Regions from separate parts of the Pseudactinotalea sp. HY158 genome, predicted to be linked through region 1. Evidence: predicted binding sites of a transcription regulator. Region 1 holds the regulator's gene; each other region holds the start of a gene.
What was found. Region 1 encodes LexA, which represses DNA repair genes until DNA is damaged. Its sites were predicted from a motif close to TCGAACANNTGTTCGA; they were not measured.
Positions count from the first base shown of each region.

Region 2: GCE65_RS08085 (HNH endonuclease signature motif containing protein) is a predicted target of LexA. The motif match lies at 1,684-1,699, and genes of this name have one in related genera.
Region 3: GCE65_RS12690 (HNH endonuclease signature motif containing protein) is a predicted target of LexA. The motif match lies at 1,342-1,357, and genes of this name have one in related genera.

Region 1 covers NZ_CP045920.1:2,324,712-2,328,771, reverse strand. The annotation lists gene GCE65_RS10275 (ATP-dependent DNA helicase) at 1-1,988, shown strand, start outside; gene lexA (transcriptional repressor LexA) at 2,044-2,748, opposite strand; gene GCE65_RS16280 (LysM peptidoglycan-binding domain-containing protein) at 3,266-3,862, shown strand; gene nrdR (transcriptional regulator NrdR) at 4,026-4,060, shown strand, end outside.
Region 2 covers NZ_CP045920.1:1,807,726-1,811,785, forward strand. The annotation lists gene GCE65_RS08075 (DUF6318 family protein) at 1-446, opposite strand, end outside; gene GCE65_RS08080 (DUF3043 domain-containing protein) at 573-1,148, shown strand; gene GCE65_RS08085 (HNH endonuclease signature motif containing protein) at 1,753-3,363, shown strand; gene GCE65_RS08090 (quinone-dependent dihydroorotate dehydrogenase) at 3,590-4,060, opposite strand, start outside.
Region 3 covers NZ_CP045920.1:2,892,464-2,896,523, reverse strand. The annotation lists gene GCE65_RS12690 (HNH endonuclease signature motif containing protein) at 1-1,203, opposite strand, end outside; gene poxB (ubiquinone-dependent pyruvate dehydrogenase) at 1,448-3,169, shown strand; partial or broken gene GCE65_RS12680 (DUF255 domain-containing protein) at 3,166-3,294, shown strand; gene GCE65_RS12675 (helix-turn-helix domain-containing protein) at 3,329-4,060, shown strand, end outside.

The DNA of each region.
Region 1 (4,060 bases):
CAGACGTGGACGAGGTGCTCGACTCCGTCGTCTCGGCGATGGCCGGATCCCGGCGGGAGGGCCAGCACGAGATGGCCCGGGCGGTCTCGGCCGCCGTCGCCGGGGGCGGCCGGCTGCTCGTACAGGCGGGCACCGGCACCGGGAAGTCCATCGCCTACCTGCTGCCGACGCTGCTGCACACGATCCGGACCGGGGAGCGGGCCGTCGTGTCCACGGCGACCCTGGCGCTCCAACGACAGATCGTCGGGGTCGACCTCCCGCGGCTCGAGCCGGTCGTCACCGCCGCGGCCGGCCGCGCACCCGAGGTGGCGCTCCTCAAGGGATGGCACAACTACCTGTGCAAGCACAAGCTCGCCGGCGGCTACCCCGATGAGGAGGAGGCGCTGTTCTCGAGCGAGGGCCTGCGGGCGGAGGACCATGCGCCGCCCGCCGGGGAGTCGGACCCGGGCGAGGGCGGCCGGGAGCGGAGCGGCCTCGCCGCCCAGGTGCTCCGGCTGCGCGACTGGGCCGCCACGAGCGAGACCGGGGATCGCGACGACCTGCCCGCGGGCGTGAGCGACCGGGCCTGGCGGCAGGTCTCGATCAGCGCGCTCGAGTGCCTCGGTCAGAAGTGCCCACTCCTCGACGAGTGCTTCCCCGAGGCGGCGCGCAGGCGATCGCGGGAGGCCGACGTCGTGATCACGAACCACGCCATGCTCGGGGTCGCGGCCTCGGGCTCCCCGCGCGCCCTGCCGGAGCACGATGTGCTCATCATCGACGAGGCGCACGAACTGCCGTCCCGGGTCACCTCCCAGGCGACGGTCGAGCTCTCCGGAGCGGCGGTCGAGCGGGTCGCCCGGCTCGCGCGCCGACACGCGGGCCTGGCGACGACCGCCCTCGACGAGGGGGCCGCGGCCCTGCGGGAGGCGCTGGCCCACGCGCAGCCGGGCCGATGGCCCCGCGGGCTGCCGATCGAGGTGAACGCGGCGGCCCGCGCGATCGACGCCGGCACCCGCGAGGTGCTCACCGCGTTGCGGGAGAGTCGCGGCGCGGGGAAGGGCGACCAGGGTGGCACGCTCATGGCCCGCTCCGCCCTCGTCGAACTCGCCGAGGTGACCGACCGACTCCTGTCGGACTCGATCGCCGAGAACCGTGATGTGGTCTGGTGCGAGGCGCCCCGACAGGCCGGCGAGGCTCCCCGGATCATGGTCGCCCCGCTCGAGGTCGCGGGGCGGATCGCGGGGGAGCTGCTCGGGGAGAAGGCGGTCGTGTGCACCTCCGCCACTCTCACCCTCGGCGGGCGGTTCGAGCCGGTGGCCGCCATGATCGGCCTCGCCGGCGACTACGAGGGAATCGAGGTCGCCTCGCCGTTCGACTACCGCGCCCAGGGCATCGTCTACGTGGCCAAGCACCTGCCGCCACCGGGGCGAGAGGGCCCGAGCGACCAGCTCCTCGACGAGGTGGCCGAGCTGATCACGGCGGCCGGCGGGCGCACGCTCGGCCTGTTCTCCTCGCGCCGGGCCGCCGAGGCCGTGGCCGAGGTCATGCGCGAACGGCTCGAGGTGCCGATCCTCGTCCAGGGCGAGGACTCCATCGGCTCGCTCGTGCGTCGATTCATCGAGGACGACGCCAGTTGCCTCTTCGGCACGCTCACCCTGTGGCAGGGGGTCGACGTGCCGGGGGACACGTGCCGACTCGTGCTCATGGACCGCATCCCGTTCCCGCGGCCGGACGACCCGGTCATGTCGGCGCGTTCCGACGCCGTCAAGGCCCGCGGCGGCAACGGCTTCATGCAGGTGGCGGCCGCGCACGCAGCCCTCCTGCTCGCCCAGGGGGCCGGTCGGCTCATCCGGGGGGTGGGTGACCGCGGCGTCGTGGCGGTCCTGGACCCGCGGCTCGCGACCGCCCGCTACGGCAGCTTCCTCGCGGCGTCCCTGCCTCCGCTGTGGCCCACGACCGACCCTGCGCTCGTGCGGGCCGCCCTCACCCGGCTGCGCGAGGGCTCCTGAGCCTCGTCCCCGCGCCCCAGCAGGAGCGGGGGGGCCGGCGCGAAGAAACGGGCGGCTAGAGTGCGCGCAGAACCGCGACGACGCGCCCGAGGATGACCGCGTGGGTGCCGTCGATGGGGGAGTAGTTCGGGTTCGCCGGGTGGAGCCAGCGGCCGTCGTCCGCGTGCCGCAGCGTCTTGACCGTGGCCTCGCCGTCGATCATGGCGGCGACGATCTCGCCGTTCTCGGCCACGGACTGTGACCGGACCACGACCCAGTCGTCCTCGCAGATGGCGGCCTCGATCATCGAGTCGCCCACCACCTTGAGAAGGAAGAGTTCGCCGTCGCCGACGAGCTGCTTCGGCAGGGGGAAGACGTCGTCGATGGCCTGCTCGGCCAGGATCGGCCCGCCCGCCGCGATTCGTCCCACGACCGGCACGAAGGAGGGCTCGACCGTCACGGCGCCCTCGTTCGTGGCGAAGGTCGGCGCGCCCTCGGTCGAGGGGGCGTCCGCCGCGTCCGTGCCGACGGAACCGTCGGGATCGATGAGCTCGATCGCCCGGGTCGCGATCGGGTCGCGTCGGAGGAGACCCTTCTCCTCGAGCACCTGGAGCTGATACTTGACGGACGACGGGCTGGCGAGTCCCACGGCCTCGCCGATCTCGCGCATCGTGGGCGGGTAGCCGCGTTCGCTCAGGGAGTCGCGGATGCACGCCATGATCCGCGCCTGCCGTTCGGTCAGATCGGCGGCGGGGCGCCCGGTCTCGGCGGTGGGGCTCATGGACTCTCCTTCGTTCCGTTCCGGCCGGGGGCCCGGGACCGGGGCGTGGCCACGCCGCGAACCTCCCGGCGCCGGAGATCCGAACGGGTCGATCGGATGTCGGTGGTCGGTGCTCAGCTTGGTCGTGATGTTGATCAGCCTACGGCCGCAGACACCGGTTCGCCAAACATATGTTCGAACCGCGTGTCGACATCGGCCGGGCTTCCTGTTATCTTCGTACAAGCGTACGACGAACGGACGTTCGAGAGGAACGACGATGAGTGTTCTAGCTTCAACGAAGCCCCACCGTGCCGGCCGCCCACTCCCCGCCGCAGTCCCGCAGCGGGGACCCCGCCCGACCGACCCCGCGCGCCGCTCCCGCCGGGCCCACATGGTGCTCCTGCCCGAATGGAGCGAATCGCCGGAGCGGGCCGAGGACCGTGCTCCCGGCCGCGGGAGCGGAGCGGGCGATGTCGCCGCCCGGCTCCCGATCCGGTCGCTCCCGCATCGTTCCACCACCGTCCCCGCGACCGCACCCGTGACCACCCCGCTCCCGACCCGGGCGCCCGTCGAGCCTCGACGTGAGGCCGCCCCGGCCGTTCGGACCGGGCTCCACCAGCACGTGGGAGAGGCGCTCTCGCTCGTGGTCTCCCGGCCCGTCGGCCGCATCGTCAACCGGCCGGTCGGCCGGATCGAGCCGACGCCGACGCTTACGCGGGCTCCGGCGCGGGTGCCCTCGTCTGCGCCGCGGTCGCTGTCACATGCGGCAGCCACGCACTCGGTAGCCACGCACTCGGTAGCCACGCACTCCGTCGCGGCGAGCCCCGCGCGCCGGCGGAGCTTCTCCCAGCTGACCGTCCGCGGCCAGCGGGTCCTGGTCGGCGCCGGGTTCGCCCTGGCGGTCGGACTCGGATCGCTCGTGGGTGGCCTCGTGCAGTCCGGCGGAGACGTGCCCGCGGCGACCGACGTCGTCACGGTCGAGTCCGGCGAGAGTCTCTGGCAGATCGCCGGCGCCGTGGCCGAGCCGGGCGCGGACCTGCGGCCGCTCATGGAGGAGATCCGCGCGCTCAACTCCCTCGACGGTTCCGCCCTCACCGGCGGCCAGAGCCTCCTCGTCCCCGTGGCGGCGGGCTGAGCATGCCACCGCGGCCACGTGCACCGGCGGGGCGGAGCCCGACGTGCACCGGGGGCGGAGCCCGACGTGCACCGGCGGGGCGGAACTCCACTTGCACCGGCGGGGTGGAACCCGTAGCGTTTCCCGGAGTTACAGATATGTGATTCGAAGGGATGGTGCACGGGTGCATTGCCCATTCTGTCGACACCCCGACTCGCG
Region 2 (4,060 bases), 520 kb from region 1:
GTGGCGACCGGGTTAGAAATATGAGCCGATATTCCAACAATCCAACCATCGTTGCTGTAAACGTCCTTAAATGTTGCGGTCATCGCGTTGCAGAAATCGCACGCGTCACGGCCCATAGCTTGAAAGTCGGATATATCTCCAGTGGAGGCGGCGTAATTGTGAAGCTCGAGAAAGTATTCGGCTGCGGCGATGGCGCCCTTTGCACCGGTGTCGTCCATCGCGGCGGGCCTTTCCGGTTTGGGAAGCGGATTCGGTTCGGGTACCGGCTCCTCGCTGGGCGTCGTCTGTTCGGTCGTCGGTGGCGCCGTCGTCGTCGGGCCTGCCGTGTCTGTGGTCGGCGGGCCGGCCGACGGCTCGTCGCCGCCCGAGCAGCCCGTCACCAGCATGGTCCCCGCGAGGATCGTCGCCGCGATCCCCGTTCGTCTGCTCCCGACTCTGGTCAGCATCACCCCACGGTAGACAATCCGACCCGATCCCGCAGCACGCCGACGGCCCCTGTGCACAACCTCGTCGGCCACCGGGCGCACAGCCTCGCCGTCTGCCCCGGCCCACATGCCCAGTAGACTGGCCGTGTGTTCGGACGCAAGAAGTCGGCTGAGGCCGCCCCGGTTGAAGAGACGCCCCTGCTCGGCGGGAAGGGCCGTCCCACGCCCTCCCGCAAGGAGGCGGAGGCTCGCAATCGCTCTCCCCTGATCTCGGCGGATCCGAAGGCCGACAAGCGCGCGGCACGCGAAGCGGCACGGATCGAGCGCATGAAGGTGAACGAGGCCCTGGTCACGGGCGATGAGCAACATCTCCCTGCGGCCCACCGCGGCCCCGTCCGGCGCTATATCCGCGACTCCGTCGACGCCCGATTCATGCTCGGCGAGTGGTTCTTCCCGCTGACCCTCGTGATCGTGCTCGTGCTCCTCGTGGCCCAGAGCGTCCTCTCCCCCGAGGCGGGCGTCCTCATCCTCATCGCTCTCTACGTCGTGGTGCTGGCCACCCTCGCCCACGCCGTCTGGGTCTCGTTCGCGATCAAGAAGGAACTGATCAAGAAGTTCGGGTCGGCGCGGGGCACCCACATGTACGCGGTGGGCCGCGCGATGCAGATGCGCCGGATGCGCCTGCCCAAGCCGCAGGTCAAGAGGGGCGAGTTCCCGCACTGAGCGGGAGGCGACCGGTTCCGGTCCTCGCTCACGCGTACGGACGACGCCCGCGGCCTCGTGCGGTCGACCCCCGTCGCATGGGGTAGCCCGCCGTACCCCCGGCGGCGCGCCGGCTGCGGCCGGCGGCGGTCGGCTCATGCGCGCCCTCGCGCGTGAGTCCACGGCTCCGGTCGTCGGGTAGGCCGGGCGGGCCCGCGGCTCACCCTGTTCACGTCGCCCCGTGGTGTCGGGAGGCCGAGACGACGCTCTCCCACCCTCTCGCATGCGCGCTGGTCCCGCGGGCACTCGCACCAGCGCGTCCGTGGCATCGTGATCGACCGCCCACGTCTCCGGGAGGGTGGGGTCGACGTCACGCGACGCGGGAGTTGACCAGGTGTCGCTCGAAGTCCGGCCTGCCCGGCGCCGTCTCACAAGCCGATCGGGTCCTGATCCCGCCGGCCCTTGATGCGAGTCGGGCAGCGGAACGGGGGCGCGCCGCGGGGTACACGGTCGTGGCGAGACTGTCTCGGGTCGATATCGCGCCAACCCTTGTGATTAGCACATCTGTTCGATAGTATGGATGGTGATGGTTCCCGCTGACGGAGGCGAAAGGAGCGTGGTGATCATGACGATCGTGAGGCCCGGCTCCGCGCCGGGCGACCGCCCCGCATCGGGGGACAGTCGTGTGACCGAGTCCCCGGACGAGGACCTCAGCACGGGTGACACCGCAGTTCGCCGGCGCGACGGTCAGGTGGCAGACGCCGCCGCGGTCGCCGCCCTGGAACGGCTCACGGACGAGGTGGAGGCCCTGGCCGGACTGGACTGGGCCGGCGCCCCGGGGCAGTCCGCGCTCGATGCCCTCACCGGCGTGGAGCAGCTGACCCGCCGGCTCGAGGCACTGCAGGCACGGGTGACCGCCGCTGCCGAATCCGACGGACTGTGGGCTCTGGACGGGTCGCGGACCCTGCCGGTCTGGCTCCAGACCCATACGGGTGCCAGCCGCGGGAGCGCGCTGCGGACGGTGCGGACCGCGCGCAGCCTGCGCGACCACCTCCCGGGTACATTCGACGCGCTGCGCGCCGGGCAGGTCGGCGCCGACCACGTCGCTGTTCTCGTACGCGAGACCACGCGGACCGGGCGGATGCGCGAACAGCTCCGCAGCGACGAGGCCGGAGAGGACTTCCTCCTGAGTCATGCCCGGGGTCTCGACGCCACCACGTTCGCCCGGATCGGCCAGGCCTGGGCGATCGCCGCCGATCCGCAGGCGGCGGACCGCGCCTGGCGCGAGGACGGCGCGAAGGAGCAGGTCACGTTGGCCGAGACCACCGGCGGCTATCACCTGACCGGCTGGCTCGACCCCGGAAGCGGGCGCCTCGTGCAGGAGGCGCTCTCGGCGCACCTGGGCCGGCCCAGCGCTGACGACGCCCGCACCCCCGCCCAACGACGCGCCGCAGCCCTCACCTCCCTCGCGCAGGAATCGCTCACCGCCGGGCGGCAGCAGTCCTCCGCTCGGATTCGGCCCCACCTGACCATCACGGTCCCCTGGCTCACCCTTGAGGCCATGGTCGCCGCCGCCGGCAGTGTCGGCAATGTCGGCACTGTCGGCACTGTCGGCAGTGTCGGCAGTGCCGACCCCGGCGCGCCGCAGTCCGACACGACGCGCCCCCCTGAGGAGACGGAGGCCACGGGGGCCACGGGAGACGCTGAGGACATGGAGGACACGTGGGCGCGGGCCCGAACGTCCGACGACGACGCCGTGATCTCCACTCGGCTCGACACCGGGCGGATGCGCGGACTGGAACCGGCGACCTTCCCCGACGGAACGCCGTTGGCACCGGCGCAACTGGCTCGGTTCGCCTGTGATTCGTCCCTGGCCCGGGTCGTGTTCGGTCCCGAGTCCACGGTGCTGGACGTCGGCCGCGAACAGCGCATCTTCCCGGCGAATCAGGCCCGCGCGGTCATCGCTCGGGATCGACATTGTCAGTATCCAGGCTGCCACGAACCACCGGGATTCGGCGAGATCCACCACTCGCTGTGGTGGGGAAGACACGACGGCCCCACCGCCGTGAGCCACGGGATCCTCCTGTGCTGGACCCATCACGAGCTCGTCCACCGACGCGAGATCACGATCGCCCGCCGGGACGGCCACTGGCGTTTCACCCGCATCGACGGCAGCACGATCACGGCACCCGAACATGCCTACCCGGCTGACGCGGGCTCGCCCCCGCGGCACTGATGTCGACCTCGGGACCCCTACCCGGGACCCCTACCCGGGACCCCTACCCGGGACCCCTACCCGGGACCACTACCCGGGACCACTGCTCGGGCGGGCTGCTGCGACCCACCACTCGAGAGCGCCCGCGCAGGGTCGCCGCATGATCCGCCGTAGCCCCGTAGCCCCGTAGCCCCGTGGCTCAGTGGCTCCGTGGGCCACTGGCCCAGTGGCTCAGTTCCTCAGCGGCTCAGCGAGGCCCCGCGGCCTCCCTGTTGATCCGCCCGGGCCAGGTCGGGCCCCCATAGATGAAGCCGGTGTAGGCCTGTGTCAGGTCGGCGCCGGCCGCGAGGTAGGCGCGCACGTCGGTGGCCGAGCTGATCCCGCCCATTCCGATGATCAACGGTCCCACGCCGAGCCGCCGGCGCAGCCGGGAGACCACGGTGAGTCCGCGCTCGAGGAGCAGCGGGCCGCTCATTCCGCCCGCGCCGTGGTCGTGGTCGATCGTCGTGTTCACGGCGCTCACGCCCGCCAGGCCGAGCTCGCGCGCCAGGTCCGCGACCGCGTCGATATCGGCATCGGCCAGGTCCGGGGCGATCTTCACCAGCACCGGCACGTCGCGCCCCGCCGCATACGCCGCCTGCTGAGTCACGGCGTCCAGGATCGGCCGCAGGGACTCGGAGGCCTGCAGGTCCCGCAGCCCCGGCGTGTTCGGCGACGA
Region 3 (4,060 bases), 570 kb from region 1:
ATGATCAGGGGATCGGCCGTCGGGATGATCAGGAGGCGGGTTGCCGAGCTGGCGATCGGGCCGGTGATCGGGATGATCACGGGGTGGGCCGCCGGGGCCGCCGGGGTGGTCGGGTGGCCTGCCGTCGGGCCAGAACGCGGAGGCGTTCATGTGCAGGTACATGACGACCTTCGCCCGCGGCACGCCCCGACCCGACCACGCGGGCCCGCAGGACACACCACCGCCCGCAGCCGTGGCAGGCGCCTCGCCGGTCAGGTCCGCCGCCGCTCCGGCCGCGCCGAGTGCGGCCCTGCTCGCGGGCGGGTCCTCGGCTTCGCCTATTTCCGCGCCTGTAGCCATGACGTTGGTGCCGCCCGTGCAGTCCGGCGCCCCCGCCCCCGGTCCCTGGGTCTGCTGGGCCTGCTGGCCTGGTTGCCCTGCGGTGAGGTCGAAGCCGTCCTGCCGGGCCGGTGCGGGGTGGTGGGTGGCGGCGATGATGCCCTCGAACGTGAGCGAGCGTCGGGCGTCGAGGACCTCACCGGATCCGGCGGCCTTGAGTTGCGCGGCTCCGAAGGCCAGGCTCTGTTCCAGATCGAGGGCCGCGAACGCGGACACGATCGCGTCGATGCGGCCGGTGCCGTCGGTGCCGATATGGACATCGGCCCGGCGCGGATCGGCCTGCGCCCGCTGCAGTTCGGCGTACTGGTCGGGCATGTGGGTGATCATCGCCTCCCGCACCAGACCCTTGATCGCGTAGCGGCCCCGGATCGCCCCGGCGGCAGCGACCTGGACATCGACGAACCGGGCCGCCTCCACAGTCAAACCGAGGGTCTGTTCGGCCACCAGCCGGGCCGTGTGCGCCCGGGTACGCCCATCGAGCACCCGCCCGTACAGCAGCGGCAGGCGTTCGGCGACCTCGAGGGCTTCGAGGAGCATCGCCTGGGCGGCGTCGGTGGAGAAGCCGGTCACGGCCGCGAACCAGTTCGCCGCCGAATCACAATACGAGACCCCCAGGGCCAGATCGGTGTGACACGACCACGCCCCGCACTCTTCGGTGACCGGGCTGCGTTGGGCGATCTCGATCGCCAGGAAGAACAGATCGGCCTCCGCGCCCGCCTGGACCTTGCGCACCTGGCGGACCCGGTCCAGTACCGCGTCCTCGGACGCGATCGAGGCGATCTCCGCTCGCCTCGCTCGCATCTGCCGGGCCGCCTTCGTGCTCATGAAACAACCCTAGAACCGAGCACCGACATCCACCCCGGACGGCAGGCGATGCCCACACATTGCGCGACGGCATCGCCCGCATCTCGCACACCGGTGGAGCGCCACATTCTTGGTCCGCTGCTCGTTCGGGTCCCAGCAACCAACGAGTGTTCGCTCAGGTCCGGGCACCCGAGACGCGGTGGCATGCGCTGGTCTACCGTCGAGGGGAGGGCGTCGTTCGTCGCCCGTTGGGAGGACACCGGCCATGGCCACTGCCTCGGACTTCATCGCCGAGACCCTGCTTGCGAGCGGAGTGCGCCGGATCTACGGAATCGCCGGTGATTCGCTCAACGGCCTGACCGAGGCACTGCGCGAACGACCGCTGCTCGAGTGGGTGCAGGTGCGGCACGAGGAGGCGGCGGCCTTCGCGGCCGGCGCGGAGGCGGGCCTGACGGGGGAACTCGCCGTCTGCGCCGGAAGCTGCGGGCCGGGCAACCTGCACCTGATCAACGGACTCTTCGACGCCCACCGCTCCCGCGTGCCCGTGCTCGCGATCGCCGCGCAGGTGCCGAGCGAGGAGATCGGCTCCGAATTCTTCCAGGAGACCAGCCCGAAGGAACTGTTCCGAGGCTGCAGCGTCTACGCGGCAGACGTCACAGCTGCCGAACATCTGCCCCGCCTCCTTCGGATCGCGATGCGTGCGGCGCTCTCCAAGCGTGGCGTGGCCGTGCTCGTGATCCCCGGAGACGTGGGACTGGCGGAACTGTCCGCAGAAGCCGAGCGGATCAGCGCGACCCGCGCGTGCGTCGTCCCTCATCCGGAGGAGCTCGCCGCCGCGGCGGCGGCCCTCGACGCCGGTGAGCGGGTCACCATCCTCGCGGGCGCCGGATGCGAGGGCGCCCACGGCGAGCTCATCGCGCTGGCCGACCGGCTCGGGGCGCCGATCGTGCACACCCTGCGCGGGAAGGAACACGTCGAGCACGACAATCCCCTCGACGTCGGGATGACCGGCCTGCTCGGCTTCTCCTCGGGATACCGGGCGATGGAGCGCTGCGACACGCTTCTCATGCTCGGCACGGACCTTCCCTATCAGCAGTTCTATCCGGAGCGCGCGACCGTCATCCAGGTCGACCTGCGCGGCGAGCAGATCGGGCGCCGCACGAGGGTGGACATCCCCATCGTCGGCAGCGTGCGGGAGACCATCGAGGCGCTCCTGCCCCGCGTCGAGCGACACCACTCCCGCAAGCACGTGAAGCAGCTGGTCAAGCACTACGAACGCACTCGATCCGAACTCGACGACCTCGCGACCCCGGCCCGCGGCTCCCAGCCGATCCACCCGCAATACCTCACGCGACTCATCGACGATGCGGCGTCCGACGACGCCGTGTTCATCCCCGACGTCGGCTCCCCGGTCGTCTGGGCGGCCCGCTATCTCCGCCTCAACGGCGCACGCCGGCTCATCGGCTCGTTCGCCCACGGGTCCATGGCGAACGCGCTCCCGCAGGCGATCGGGGCCCAGCGCGCGTATCCGGGGCGGCAGGTGATCGCGCTCGCCGGGGACGGCGGGCTGACGATGCTCATGGGCGAGCTCGTGACCCTCACCCAGCTCGAGCTGCCGGTCAAGGTCGTCGTGTTCAACAACGACTCCCTCAACTTCGTCGAGCTCGAGATGAAGGCGGCAGGTTTCCCAACCTTCGGCACCGGCCTGCGCAACCCGGACTTCGCGGCCGTCGGCGAGGCGCTCGGGATGCGCGGCCTGCGGGTCGAGCGGTCGAAGCAGCTGCCCCGAGCCGTCGAGGACCTCCTCGCCCACGATGGCCCGGCGATCCTCGACGTCGCCACGGAGCGGCAGGAGCTGTCGCTGCCGCCGGCGATCAGCGCCGCGCAGGCGAAGGGCTTCGCGCTCTTCGCGATTCGAACGGTGCTCTCGGGCCGCGGAACAGAACTCATCGACCTCGCCCGCACGAACATGCGGCAAGTCCTATGACCAACCACCTCGCCGACTCCCTCAGCCCCTACCTGCTCCAGCACGCCGACAACCCCGTCGACTGGGACGAGTGGGGGCCCGCGGCGCTCGCCGAGGCGAAGCGCCGCGACGTCCCGACCCGTGTGTTGCAAATATGCAACACTGCTGTAGGTTGGCGATATGGACCTTGCGGAGCGCATCTCGACGCTGCGTCGCGTGAACGGGCTCAGTGCTCGACAACTCGCGGCGTTGGTCGACGTTGCCCCGACGACGGTGACCCGGATCGAGTCCGGTGCGGTCAGCCCGTCGTTCGATCTGACTCAGGAGATCCTGGCGGTCCTGGGGGAGCCGATCGGATTCACCGGTGCCGTCGACGTCGGGGCGATCGCAGCCGCCCGGTTGGCCTTCGATCCCATGTTGGGCATCGAGGTGACGCCGGCTGTTGACGCCTGGCGGCAGCGCTGGGCGCGGATCGGGCTCATCGATGACCGCGGCCGGACGGTCGCCGGCAAAGAAGCCGATCTCCTGTTTCGGGCGGGGCGCGCCGCTCGGCTGACTCGTCGGGCCGGAGCGGTCGGTTTCAAGGCCGGCGCGACCGCATTCGAGCTTGCCGATGCCTTGGGTCCCGCAGGCGTGGACTACGCCGTGACCGGCGATGCCGGTGCGAACCTCTATCGCTCCAGCGCGGGCGAGGCGTGGCCGGTCCTCTACGTCGAGGACGTCGAACGCGCAGCCCAGACTGCGGGCCTGGTGCGCAAAGACCCGGTCTCCTTCGGCATGCGCGTCACCCTGATCCCGTTCGACGGGGTGTGTGAGCTCGGGCGCACCACGATCGATGACGTCACGGTGGTGGCACGCGACCAGGTCGTCATCGACGCCTACGGCGGCATCGACCGCATGGCCGAACAGGCC